DNA from 3 places in the Peribacillus sp. NPDC097224 genome. Region 2 is predicted to be linked to each of the others. Evidence: riboswitches for the same ligand, from Rfam matches in the RefSeq annotation. Region 2 holds a riboswitch; each other region holds the start of a gene.

Region 1 (4,698 bases), on a different contig from region 2:
AAAGATAAGAAGATATCCTGTGATAGTACGGAAGTGGTTTATGATTTGGCCCCATATAATAAAGGGGACTTCAGGAAAGCTTTAGATAAATTTAAACCGACAGGATGGACACCGATTGCCAAGACCATTTCGGAAACAAAGAAAGATTTTGAAAAAGCGGGTTCAGAAGGTCAAAATATCATTTATGTCGTCAGCGATGGAATCGAAACCTGCGACGGTGATCCAGTGAAAGCAGCTAAAGACTTGCATGATTCCAATATTGAACCAGTGATTAACATCATAGGGTTCGATATGGATAGTGAGGGGCAAAAACAATTACGTGAAGTTGCTGAAGCTGGCGGAGGGAAATTCGAAATGGTCAATAATGCCGATGATTTCAATAAGATGTGGGATGAAGAGCGTAGAGATCTGTGGAACCAATGGTGGAATTGGGGCAATGAAAATTGGAGTACCGTTCGGGATGAACAAAATAAGAAGACATCGTCTTTACTTGATGAAAAAAACAGTTTTTCTAGGCTTTCCTCTGATGAAAGCAATCGCATGTATGAGGCTACGAGTTATTTAAAGGATAAGAAACAAATAAATTATGAGACTTGGGAGGAAGCTCGCAGTTTAGTCAAACAACGCCGTGAAATAATAAAAGAGTATTATGACGAAAAATATGAAGAATTGAACACGACAGTGAAAAATGAAGGGGAGGGTTTAAAAGAATCAATTAAAAAGAAAGAAGAAGAAATGAAAGAGAAATATAAAGATTAATAATCAAAGGGGCTGTCTAATAGCCCTCTTTCAAGAGGATTCATGCACAAAATAAAAGGCAGAAATGTTGTTATATCAACGTTTCCGCCTTTTATTATATATACGATTTCGGCGTAATTACCCCTTTTGAGTGTGTCTTTATTTGAATAATTGCGGATATATGGTCTTTGCAGTTAGTTCTACGGCTTCTCCGATACGCGGTCCGGGACGTGACATGACGTCTTCGCTAAGCTGATATACTTGGTCTTCCTTCACGGCGCTGACATCTTTCCAACCTTTACGGGATTTGATTTCATCCACAGCATTGTCCACATAGCCTACGGTTGTGATGATGGCATCCGGGTTGCGCTTGACGACTTCTTCATCTGCTATTTTCGCCCAGCCCTTTTGGTCGGCAAAGATATTTTCGATACCGGCAGACGCCAAGATCTCTTGCTGGAAGGTTTCAGCTCCCGCTGTATAGATTTCCGGAGAAGGGCTGATTTCGAAATATGTTTTTTCTTTAGAATCGACACTCGCCACTTTTTCTTCAACATCTTTGATTTGTTTTTTTATGTTTTTGACTAGGTCATCCCCTTGGTCCGTTACGCCCATGACTTTGGCAATTTGATCAATATCGCTATATACATCATCAAAGGTCACGGCTGATTTAATAATGAAAATGGGAATTCCCGCATCTTCAAGCGGCTTTAATGCTGCTTCATCGCCAATTGTGTAGGCAATGATGGCATCCGGTTTCAAAGAGATGATTTTTTCGGAATTGATCGTCATCGAATCAGAGACACGCTCGACATCTTTAGCTTCCTCAGGATAGTTATCGAAATCTGTCGCTCCAATCACCTTATTCCCTACACCAAGGGCATATAAAATCTCCGTATTACTGGGTTGAAGTGAAACGACCGTTTCCGGAACCTTATCAAATGTGATTTCTTTTCCACTATCATCGGTGACGGTATAGGATTTGACTTCTTCAGTTGTTGCAGGATCTTTTTTCTCTATCGATTTCTGATCATCATTCAAGGCACATCCTGTAAGGAAAAGGGCGACCATCAGAAGGGCAATCCAACTGGATCTTACTGTTCTTATCATGTTTTATTCCTCCGTTTTCTTTTTCATTGTTTTGGTTGGATAGGATTTGCTGATAAAGGGAATCTCTTCGACACCCAGTTGTTTATTGACATAGACAGCCATCACGAATAGAACATTGGCAAGCAAATGAGCATAATCAAAAAGAATCGCGGGCACATCTTTTTCCGTACTGACTTTATGCAAGGCACGGACGGATTTCTTGGCTTCACTACGGCAAGTATGCAAAATACAGGCTGCCGTCGATCCTTGGGGTAGCACAAATGTTTCGATGCGTTCTTTCACTTCAGCGACATAATAGTCATAGATTTCACTTAGGCGGTTTAGACCGTCTTCGGTTATGGCCAATTTCCCCCGGGCAGAACCATTTAAATGATAAGCCATCGGCAACAGTTCCATTAAATCCCTGTAGACTTCAGGAATCTCTTTCGTGAACGACGCTGCCAGTCCCATTTGAGTCGTCAATGAATCGGTGCGAATTTCATAATCAACGGTTGAAACTGATTCGCGCATGAATGGGTAGCATAAAAAGCGGGCATCCTTCTTTTCCATAATTTTTCCTCCTTTTTAATAATGTGAATGACCTTCGTATTGCTTTTCGGCGCAAAAGAAAAAGCCGACCAAAGGTATTGGTCGGCAAACAAACATCTATGTATCTCGAACGAAAAAAAAGATGGAAGATTGCCGTACAATCCTCCTAACTTCCGAAGAGCAAAATACGATAAAAAAAAGGCAGGTCTCCTGGCTCGTGCATCATTTTACTCTAAGAACCTTCCCATTTGGATTGAATGAATGGTATCGTGCGTGCGGATTCATTCACAAACAGTGGCATATTTCTTATTTCATTAGCACTTACAGTTGCGGAAACAGCTTCGGTTTTACACCGAATTCCCTATTAAGCTGACAAGTCAGCACCTATTTTCTGCAAGGTTTATATTCACTTAGTACCAGTCTATCATAATTAATTACTTAAATAGTGAAAAGATTTCAAGAAATCTCTTTTATAGGGGTATTATTCTAGTAAACTCACTTTGTAAGGATAAATTGGAGGTTAATGTAAAATGGATGTCGAATAAATAAGGGTTAAGCATGAGTGATTTACATAATCATGGGAGGTAGAGAATGGTTTATAAACAAGTGAATCAGAAACTGGATATGATTTTGGAAAACATTGAAAAGGTCATTATTGGAAAAAGAGATATAGCAGAACTAAGTCTTGTGGCGCTCCTTTCTGGTGGACATGTCTTATTGGAAGATGTCCCGGGCGTGGGGAAGACCGTCTTGGTCAGGGCGCTAGCGAAATCCATCGGGGCGGATTTCAAACGGATTCAATTCACGCCTGACTTGCTACCGTCCGATGTAACGGGGGTATCGATTTTCAATCCGAAGGAACAAGAGTTCATCTTTAGACCGGGGCCAATCATGGGCCATATCATTTTGGCCGATGAAATCAATCGGACATCACCGAAAACGCAATCCGCCCTACTTGAAGGAATGGAAGAGGCAAGCGTGACGGTGGATGGTGTGACAAGGAAACTGGAACAACCGTTTTTCGTCATGGCCACTCAAAATCCAATTGATTACGAAGGCACATACCCACTTCCAGAAGCACAGCTAGATCGTTTTTTATTGAAAATGAAGATGGGGTATCCGGAAGTGGCAGAAGAGATAGAAGTGTTGCATCGGGCCCAATATACGGCTCCGATTGAAGAATTGGAATCCGTGATTTCGTTAGAGGAACTGATAGATTTGCAGATAGAGGCAAAGGCCGTGATCGTGGATGATACGATAAAGACGTATATCGTCGAGTTAGCTAATCAATCACGTAAGCATGAAAGTGTATATCTTGGGGTGAGCCCACGTGGATCGATTGCCCTAATGAAGGCAGCCCAAGCCTATGCGCTCCTAAAGGGAAGGGATTACGTTTTACCTGATGATGTGCAGCATTTGGTACCGTTCGTTTTTACCCATCGGCTAATCCTTAATCCGGAAGCGAATTACTCGGGGGTGAATGCTGACATGGTGATACATGAGGTAGTGGCTACGACGCAGGTACCCGTGAAGAGGGCCGTGACCTAATGCGGAATGTGCTTACCATACTGAAGAAAAACAGGAATGTCTGTGGGATCATAGTGCTCATGCTCATTTCCTTTTGTTTTGCGATGTTTCAAGGCGGGTTTATCAGTTGGTTCATTTTCTATACCTTTTTGCCGTTCGGTGCGTACTCTATGATTCTGCTGTTTTATCCACTTCAGGCTTTTGAAGTGGAGAGAAGAATTAGTAAACACGAATGCCAGGCCGGAGAGTCGGTAGATATGACATTGGTATTCTCCCGGAAAAACAGACTGCCTCTTTTATATATGGTGGTAGAAGAGGATTTGCCGATGGAACTGGAAAAGAAAACATTGGTTTTTCCAGGATTTAAACAATCCTTCCAATTGACATATACCCTGGAGAATCTGCCAAGAGGAGAACATGTCATCCAATCGGTTCGCTTCAAAATAGGGGACTTCTTTGGACTCTATGAAAAAGAAGCGACAGTGCATGCCCCTTTGAAACTCACCGTTTTCCCGGCTTATCAGGAGTTGAATTATAAACAGTTGGAGCATGTCTTCGATCAAGGACAAGTTGGTACGACGAAAAAAATACAGCGGGAACATTCGGTCGTGTCCGGAATCAGGGAGTATCAGCCGGGTGATCAATTATCCTGGATAAATTGGAAGGCAACGGCCCGAACAAGTGAAATCATGACGAAGGAATTTGAAGTGCAGAAAAACCGTGATGTATTTATTATGCTTGATGAGTACGCCTCTCCCTTCTTCGAAGAAGCTATCGTACTTGCGGCCTCTTTGG
Region 2 (4,698 bases):
ATGACCGATACGGATAGCAATAAAAACCGGGAGGCCAAAGGTCAGGGAATAGCGAACATCGTGGCCGGTTTCTTCGGCGGGATGGCCGGATGTGCAATGATTGGACAATCCGGTATCAACATCAAATCCGGGGGACGAGGTCGGCTGTCCACTTTCGTCGCCGGGGCCTTTTTGTTAATCTTGATCGTGTTATTGAATGATGTCCTCATTAAAATTCCGATGGCCGCCCTTGTTGCGGTCATGATCATGGTTTCCATCGGGACTTTTGATTGGTCCTCCTTGAAGAGACTTCGGATCACTCCTAAAACCGAGGCGATAGTCATGATCGTAACGGTTATCGTTGTTCTTTATACGCATGATTTATCCAAAGGCGTATTCGCCGGGGTACTCTTGAGTATGATTTTCTTCTCGGCTAAAATTTCGAAAGTGTCTGTCGAGAAAACAGCGGACAACCAGGCTCGGCAAATCACTTATCGGATAAAAGGCCAGGTGTTTTTTGCATCGGTCCAAGACTTCATTTCGAAGTTTGATACGAAGGAAAAAGCAGATTCCATCATCATTGATTTTTCCAATTCGAAAATATGGGATGCCTCGGCTGTAGGAGCCGTCGAGAAAGTCATCTTAAAATACAGAGTACAGGGGAAAACGGTTCAAGTGCTTGGCCTTGATCAGGAAAGTTCTCAGCTGCTAAAGAGCCTCGCCTCATATGAAAAGTAAAAGGATGCATGGCTCCCCTGCATAAATTCTTGCTGAACCGCCAAACTAGAGTGAATGATACTCTGGATTGGAGGGAAAATCATGTCATCCGAACAGGATTATACTGCAGCAGATTTATCACCTGACCTTCTCAATGAGTTAAAACTCTTTGAAGGAAAAATACGTGAGGAATCAAACAAAGAGCTTATCGTGATTGCGTATGAAAAAGAGAAAGAAGCGTTGAATTGAAAAAAGGACTCGAAGCCACTTTCAAAGTGGCATCGAGTCCTTTTTTTATTACTTAGCGAAGATATCTGTTAAAACTGGTACAATTTGTTTTTTACGTGATACGACGCCTTCCAATACAGCAATGTTCTTATTCAATGTTACGTTATACGCTTTCTCCACTGCATCCGCTGATGCTCCTAGAGCCAAGGCAACGGAATCATTCGTTAAGATATCCGTTACGACGAATAAGAATAAATCCAATTCTTTCGCGGCAATAACTGCATGAATCGCTGCTTCAATTTCTGATTGCTTTGCAAGCACTTCATTCGGGTCAACAGCATTCACTTGAGCAATCTCAACTTTTGCCGTTCCCATTGAAAATTCTTTTGCATCAAGTGTGATGAGCTGATCGATGGTTTTGTCACTCAGGTCAGCACCCGCTTTTAGCATCTCCAAGCCATATGTTTCAGCATTCACGCCGGCAATTTCCGCTAATTCCATAGCAGCTGCGACGTCTTGCTCCGTGCAAGTAGGCGATTTGAATAATAAAGAGTCGGAAATGATGGCTGAAAGCATAAGTCCTGCAATGGCTTTAGGCACTTCAATTCCGTTTTCTTTATAAATCTTATTTAAAATAGTAGCCGTGCAGCCAACTGGTTCTGCGCGGTAATATAAAGGATCACTTGTTTCGAAATTAGCGATACGATGATGGTCGATGACTTCCAATACGCGTACCTGGTCAATGTCTTCGGCACTTTGCTGACGTTCGTTGTGATCGACTAAAATCACGCCATCCGCTTCCCCAGCCACTTTTTCAACAAGGCGGGGTGCTTCGAATTTAAATTGGTCCAACGCATATTGTGTTTCACCATTCACTTCACCAAGACGAACAGGTTCAGCTTGGATGCCCAGCTGCTTTTTTAGGTCAGCATAAGCGATTGCTGAACAGATAGTGTCGGTATCCGGATTCTTATGTCCAAAAACTAATATTTTTTCCACGATTTTTTCTCCTTTTTCCTAAATGATTTGGCAGGGATTTTTCTTTTCATAACCAGAATCCCTAGTTTTGCTATGCAATTTATTTTAACACAAAAACCCTGACATTCCGCGATGGAATTTTGTATTCCTCCCTATATTCTTTCATCATCCTCTTCCTTTATCCGACCTTGTCAATAGATATGAATCAGTTTTCCACAAATATATATGTTGAATTATCAGCATGGATGGCTTACGATAATATAAGCATACATACTAGATATTGACTTTTCTAACAACATAAATAACTATATATAGAATTATTAACCAAGGTGCCAGAGATGGCTGAAAAGGGAATCCGGTGTGAACCCGGAACTGTCCCCGCAACTGTAAATGTGACGAAATGAGAAAACCACTGTATAGCTCTCTATACGGGAAGGACTCAAAGTAGGATGATCATGAGTCAGGAGACCTGCCTGGTTTTTTCAAGTTTCTTATTCTTCGGGGATTGAGATGATGAAACGATAGTGTAACGGCTATTTTTTCATGGCTCTTTTATCCTATCGTTTGATCCGCTCAATTTATTGGGCGGTTTTTTTTTATTCGCGTACATTTAAGAGGAGGAACATTTATGACTCAAACATATAACCCTACCATAAAAAATGACACAGAAACAAATTCAATCCAGATGGACATGTTATCCAAGGATTTCGAAGGCCGTCTTGATATGGAAAAGTTCAAAAAGCGTTTTACTAAATGGCTCGATCGAAAAGGTGATGCTTCAGAAGAACAAACATCGAAAAAGTTGATCCAGCTTGCACTTGAAAGTGTCGATATCGATGCCCCAGACTGGACATTCGTCGCCGCAAGGGAACTATTGAATGCCATGTATCGTGATGCCCAAAAGAACCGGGGCTATGAAGGCCGGAACTATGGACCTTTCTATGAATTGATTCAAGAACTCTCTCAGCAGCATGAAGGGCAACGTTACCCTGTTTATAAAGCAGAGCTTCTCGACTCCTACACAAAAACGGAAATCGAAGAATTGGGTTCGGTCATCGATCCGGAAAAAGATAAACTATTTTCATATATCGGAATCTATCTTTTGAATGATCGCTACTTGGCCCGTCCAAAAAAAGACAAGGTCTATGAACTTCCCCAGGAGCGCTTCATGATCATTGCCATGGAAATCATGAGACTGGAAAAAACGGAACACCGCCTGCAGCTTGTCAAAGAGGCCTACTGGGCAATGTCGAACCTATATATGACGGTTGCGACCCCTACCCTTTCAAATGCCGGCAAAACCCACGGGCAATTGAGTTCATGCTTCATCGATGCAATCGAGGATTCCATCGACGGAATTTATCAATCAAACTATGATGCCGCAAAAGTTTCCAAGTTCGGTGGCGGCGTTGGTCTATATGTCGGAAAAATCCGTTCGCTCGGTTCTGATATCCGCGGTTTTTCCGGTAACAGTTCAGGCACGACTCCCTGGATTCGCCTCTTTAACCAAACGGCCGTCAGCGTCGATCAATTGGGACAACGTAAAGGCGCAATCGCCATCTATCTGGATGCGTGGCATAAGGACATCATGAGCTTCCTTGACTTGAAGACGCAAAACGGCGATGACCGCCTAAAGGCGCATGATATCTTCACTGGTGTCTGCATCCCCGATTTATTCATGGAAGCCGTGCGTGACCGGAAAGATTGGTATCTCTTCGACCCGCATACCGTGAAGCAAACCCTTGGGTTCTCCCTCGAGGATTTTTATGACGAGAAAAAAGGGGATGGCAGTTTCAGGGACCATTACGCCCTTGCTGTAGAGGCGGCGGAGAATGGCATACTTCCAGGCTATAGTTTCGAGAAAATCAAAGCGATGGACATTATGAAAGGCATCATGATTTCACAATTAGAAGAAGGCGTACCCTATATGTTCTACCGGGACGAAGTGAACAGAAAGAACCCGAACAAGCATAAAGGGATGATCTATTGTTCTAACCTTTGTACGGAAATCGCCCAGAACTTAAGCCCTTCAACGATCACCGACGAATATGAAACGGAAGATGGCGATGTCGTCGTAGTTCGCAAAAGCGGGGATTTCGTTGTCTGCAACCTTTCTTCCATCAACCTGCCACGCGCGGTGAACAGCGATGTATTGGAGAGACTGATCCCGATTCAGATCCGCATGCTCGATAACGTCATTGACGTGAATACCTTACCGGTCAAGCAAGCTTCCATTTCGAATAAGCGCTACCGCTCAATCGGCTTAGGAACTTTCGGGTGGCATCATTTACTCGCGACGCAAAATATCTACTGGGAGTCCGATGAAGCCGTTCAGTACGCCGATACCTTATATGAGAAAATCGCTTATTTAACCATTAAAACATCCAATGAATTGGCCAAGGAAAAAGGAACCTACCCATACTTCGAAGGGTCCGATTGGCAAACGGGGGAGTATTTCGACCTTCGTGACTATAGAGATCCAAAATGGTTGGAATTAAAAGAAGAAGTGCAGCAGTATGGTACACGAAACGGCTATTTAATGGCAATCGCCCCCAATTCATCGACTGCCAAAATCGGTCATTCCACGGATGGCATCGACCCGTTATATGAAATCGAGTTTTATGAAGAAAAGAAAAACTTCAAATTTAAAGTGACAGCGCCTGGATTGACGCCCACTACGTATGAATACTATAAAAAAACGCGCTTCCATTTGGACCAAAAGGAAAGCATCAAGCAAAATGCAGCACGTCAACGTCATATCGACCAAGCCATCAGCTTCAACCTGTATGTACAAAA
Region 3 (4,698 bases), on a different contig from region 2:
AAAACGGCGATGACCTGTGCCAGTTGTTTGGACGAATATCCCTTCAGGTCTTTCCCCTTAATATCGATGGTTCCCACCTGATACGGCAGGATACCGCTAAGCATCCCCAATAGCGTCGTTTTCCCACTTCCATTCGGACCAAGAATACCGAATAATTCTCCTTTTTTCACATCAAATGAGACGGAGTCCAAAACCGTTTTATTATCATATCCTCCTGTTAACCCTTTAACTTCAAGCATACACTTCTACCCTTCTCTCCGTCTCTTTAATAAAATAAATGCGAATGCCGGCGCACCGATAAGCGAAGTAATAACACCTATCGGCAATTCTGTCGGTGCGATGATCGTTCGTGCCACCAGATCAGCCAATATTAAAAATCCGCTTCCCACAATCAATGATAATGGCAACAGATGCGTATGGTCTGGCCCCCAAATCCTGCGGACCAAATGGGGGATGACCAGCCCTACAAAGCCAATCGTCCCTGATACGGCTACGGCAGCCCCTGTCAGTATCGAGCCGGCGATCAGAATCAGCATCTTCCTCCGCTGAACATTCACGCCTAGGTGCCTCGCACGGTCTTCCCCAAATGTCATGGCATTCAATTCGTGGGTGTTCATCATCAAAACGAGAGAACCAAGGAGGAAAAATGGCAAAATGATCGTGACATGACTCCAACCACGCATCGAGACACTTCCCATCAGCCAGCTGATGATTTGCCTTAACTCCTCACCCGTCAATGCAATCATCAATGAGATGAAAGCACTTAAAAACGAGCTGAAAATGATACCGGTTAAAATAATCGTTTCTACCTTCATGGAACGATCCATTTTTCTTGCAAAGGTCAATACGCAAAAAATCGTCAACAATGAAAAAAGAACGCTTAATGTAGGCAGTGTATATAGGCCAAAAAACGGCAGTGACAAATTCAAAAACAACGTTAATACTGCGCCAAGCGAAGCCCCTGAGGATATTCCCAGGGTATAGGGGTCAGCTAGGGGATTCCTGAGCAATCCCTGAAATGCTGCCCCTGCTATTGCAAGGGATGCCCCAACCAAACCTGCAAGCACGACCCTCGGCAGGCGGATGTTCATCACGATATTCGTCAGTGTCCCATCCGGTTCCATGGCCAGGGGCAAATGAAGGACTTCCCTGCCAATGATTTGCAAAAGCACTGGTATAGGAACGGAAACCGATCCTAAGGAAATACCGATCAATATCGAAATAACCAAAAATGATAGGGCAAATACATAGGCCAATGCCCGTTTAGTTTTTAAATACGTTCGGATAGACTGATTTGGCAAGTTCCTCTACTCCCTCTATAAGCCTAGGACCGGAACGAGTGACAATATCTGAATGGACATCGAAAACCTCACCATTCTTAACTGCCTGAATGTCGGCCCATCCATTTCTTCCCGTTACCTCTTTGACTGGATCTCCTGTGTAATAACCATAGGTTGTAATGATGACATCCGGGTTGGCCGCTATCATCGACTCTTCATCGAGTTTTACCCAGCCATCCAATTCACCTGCGACATTATCCGCTGAAATGATGTCCAGCATTTCATCCATGAAAGTATTTTTTCCCGTTGTATAGATTTCAGGTGACGGTGAAACCTCTACAAAAACACTTTTTCTATCCTCACTCTTGATTGCCTTAGCCTTTTCTTTGATCTTTTCCAGCTTGGTCTGCATCGTCTTGACGATTTCCTTTGCCTTATCCAGTTCCCCTATTGCCGTTCCAATCATCTCGATAGACGTATACACTTCTTTAAAGCTTTTAGCATCATTCACGATTATAACTGGAATACCCGCATCCTTAAGCTGTTGGATTCCTTCTTTGGAATTATGGGCACTCTCATGAGCAAGAACGATATCAGGCTGCAAGGCTAAAATCATCTCTGTATCTATTTCCATTCCACCTATCTTCTGAATATCTTTCGTTTCTTCCGGGTAATTGTCATTTTCAGACACTCCAATCACTTTCTCACCCGAACCTAGCGCAAAGACCGCTTCTGTATTACTTGGGATTAATGAAACAATTTTTTCTGGTTTCTGCTCGATGGTGACTTTGTTACCCACTGCATCTTTTAACGAAAGCGGGAAGCCCTGGTTAACAGCTTGTTTTGTCGACTGGTTTTCTCCTGTTCTATCCTGGGAGGCATCGTTACAGCCAACCAGTATACCGACCATCAATCCCATCACAAGCATGAAACTATATATCTTCCTCATCTTAAAACCTCCATCATTTTTGAGTTCATTTCTGGACCTTCACACATGTGTTGCGAATATCAAAAGACATACAAAAAAGCATCCCCCATCAAAACGGAGGATGCATGTATGGCAACGGAACAAAAAAGGGACATAGCTCTGCCACACACCTCCCCATCCGCGTGGTTACCGGTGTACAATTTTGGCAGGTCTCCTGGCTCATGGTCATTGCTAACGGCACCTTCCCATATTATTCATACAGTGGTATACATCCGTTAACTCCCATTTACAGTGGCGCGACCGCGTTGGCATTTCACCAACTTCCCTTTCAAGTCCTTACAGACACCAAATTGTTCATATGTATATAATTTCACTGCCTTTCATTATACACCATTTAGGAAATCGTATTATATGATATTTCAGATTACTTTAAATTAAGATTTGGAACGCAAAAAGGCAACCATCACATGGCTGCCTTCTATAGCTTTAGATGTCACTATTAAAACGGCATGTACTTTGATCACGTAAAAGACCTAGATCTTTCGGCACCATCGTTTCAATCAAAAAGTCATCCTCTTCCTCATAAATGATTTTCTTCATTTCGATTCCAAAGTACTCTTTCATCCGGGCTTCCGTCATCACTTCGCGGACTTCGCCATACACCACACGCTTTTCCTTGGCAGTCATTAAAACATGGTCAGCCAAGTAGAATGCGTGGTTCGGATAATGCGTGTTTATGATACAAGAAATGTTCTTCTCTTTCGATAACCGCTTTAGTGTCTGTAAAATCACGATTTGCTTTTGAATATCAAGATGCGATTCTGGCTCATCAAGAATCAATACATCCGGGTCCGATACAAGCGTCCGGGCAATCAAGGCCAGCTGCAATTCCCCACCACTGACGGAATTACAGGACTTTTTGGCAAGGTGAGCAATGCCAACCATTTCAAGAGCAGCGATGGCAGCCTCCCGGTCCTTTGCAGAAGGCTGGGACAGCGTACTGATATAAGGCGCCCTTCCCATAATGACAAGCTCTTCCAAAGTAAATCCGAAAACCATTTTATGTGCCTGAGGAACATAACCGATTCGTTTCCAGATCGTTTTGCGTGATAGCGCAGTAAGCGGCTTTCCGTCGATGAGCGTTTGACCCTTTTTCCAATCAAGAAGGCCGGTGATACACTTCAGCATCGTGGTTTTACCGGCACCGTTCGGGCCAAGGATCGCCATGATTTCTCCGTCATTCAACGAAAAGTCAATGTCGCTCTGGTAAAGAAAAGGAGCTTTCTCTCTTTTTTTAGCATAGAAAAAATTCCCTCCCTGCACCTCGATTTTCATGACCACCCACCTCCTGTCTTTCTAAGTAGAATCGCAAAGAATGGTGCGCCGATAATGGCTGTCAATATCGATAGCGGAATTTCCGTAGCCGTTACAGAACGTGCCAGGTTATCGATCAGGAGTAAATAGGCACCACCAATCGATAGGGATACCGGTAAGACAAGTTGATTGTTGTTCCCGACGAGCATTCTTGCCACATGAGGGATAATCAATCCAACCCAGCCAATGATACCGGCTATCGCTACAGAAGAAGCCGTAATTAACGTCGCACCAAGAATGACCGTCCACTTCAATCTAGTGACCGGGATACCTAGCGATTTTGCTTCATCCTCAGGTAAGGTCAGTAAATTGATTCTCCAGCGTAGTGAATACAAAATCACGATGCCGACAAGGATGATTGGTCCACCCACATATAAATCCTTGTATGTGGCCGTTCCAAGGCTTCCCATTAACCAGTATGTGATGGCTGGCAGCTTTTCCTCAGGGTCGGCGACAAACTTAATTAACGAGATCAACGCTTGGAAAAGGGCGGAGGTGACAACCCCAGCCAAAACAAGCATGAAGACCGGTGAATCTTTTTTGCCGCTGATTATGAACGTGAAAACGATGGCGGCTAAACCACAGCCAAGTGCCAAGACTTGAGATGCAAAACCATGTCCCAATAATAAAATCCCAAGGGAAGCACCGAACCCAGCACCTGCAGACACTCCTAGGATATCGGGACTGACCAAGGGGTTGCCGAACATCCCTTGGAAAGAGGCGCCTGCAATCGATAGGCCCGCACCGATTAACAAGGCCAGTAAAATTCGTGGCAGACGTATTTGAAGGACCACTGTTTCTTCCATCTGTGTCCATGTTGGCTCGATTGGAAACACGGTTGAAAGCAATATTTTAATTTGAGTCCCTAAGTCCATTCCAAAGCGTCCGATGCTCAATGATAGGAGAACCATCGCAATGGGCAATATCCAGAAGAGGACCGTTTTCCATTTTTTCATTTTCATTCCCTACTTTACTGTTTTGCGGCTTCGGAAGATGGGTGAAGAATGTTCTCTACTTGTTCTTCCGTTACATCATAATCATAGAACTCTGAGTAGTAATCCGTGATTTCATCCTTCATATCATAATCAAATAGCTCGGGATGATTTTTCTGAGCCA

What was found. Region 2 has a riboswitch for cobalamin ahead of ACIQXR_RS07465 (ribonucleoside-diphosphate reductase subunit alpha). Riboswitches for the same ligand answer to the same signal wherever they lie in the genome.
Region 1: another riboswitch for cobalamin. It lies ahead of ACIQXR_RS18930 (hypothetical protein); the one in region 2 lies ahead of ACIQXR_RS07465 (ribonucleoside-diphosphate reductase subunit alpha).
Region 3: another riboswitch for cobalamin. It lies ahead of ACIQXR_RS06070 (helical backbone metal receptor); the one in region 2 lies ahead of ACIQXR_RS07465 (ribonucleoside-diphosphate reductase subunit alpha).

What each region holds. Positions count from the first base shown of each region.
Region 1 covers NZ_JBIWDK010000014.1:9,845-14,542, reverse strand. Annotated here, with positions in the region: gene ACIQXR_RS18940 (VWA domain-containing protein) at 1-759, shown strand, start outside; gene ACIQXR_RS18935 (ABC transporter substrate-binding protein) at 898-1,848, opposite strand; gene ACIQXR_RS18930 (hypothetical protein) at 1,852-2,397, opposite strand; cobalamin riboswitch at 2,560-2,779, opposite strand; gene ACIQXR_RS18925 (AAA family ATPase) at 2,968-3,924, shown strand; gene ACIQXR_RS18920 (DUF58 domain-containing protein) at 3,924-4,698, shown strand, end outside.
Region 2 covers NZ_JBIWDK010000003.1:162,223-166,920, reverse strand. Annotated here, with positions in the region: gene ACIQXR_RS07480 (SulP family inorganic anion transporter) at 1-717, shown strand, start outside; gene ACIQXR_RS07475 (hypothetical protein) at 799-945, shown strand; gene ACIQXR_RS07470 (manganese-dependent inorganic pyrophosphatase) at 994-1,923, opposite strand; cobalamin riboswitch at 2,212-2,393, shown strand; gene ACIQXR_RS07465 (ribonucleoside-diphosphate reductase subunit alpha) at 2,588-4,698, shown strand, end outside.
Region 3 covers NZ_JBIWDK010000002.1:534,537-539,234, forward strand. Annotated here, with positions in the region: gene ACIQXR_RS06060 (heme ABC transporter ATP-binding protein) at 1-239, opposite strand, end outside; gene ACIQXR_RS06065 (FecCD family ABC transporter permease) at 246-1,301, opposite strand; gene ACIQXR_RS06070 (helical backbone metal receptor) at 1,264-2,229, opposite strand; cobalamin riboswitch at 2,396-2,573, opposite strand; gene ACIQXR_RS06075 (ABC transporter ATP-binding protein) at 2,695-3,543, opposite strand; gene ACIQXR_RS06080 (FecCD family ABC transporter permease) at 3,540-4,538, opposite strand; gene ACIQXR_RS06085 (ABC transporter substrate-binding protein) at 4,553-4,698, opposite strand, start outside.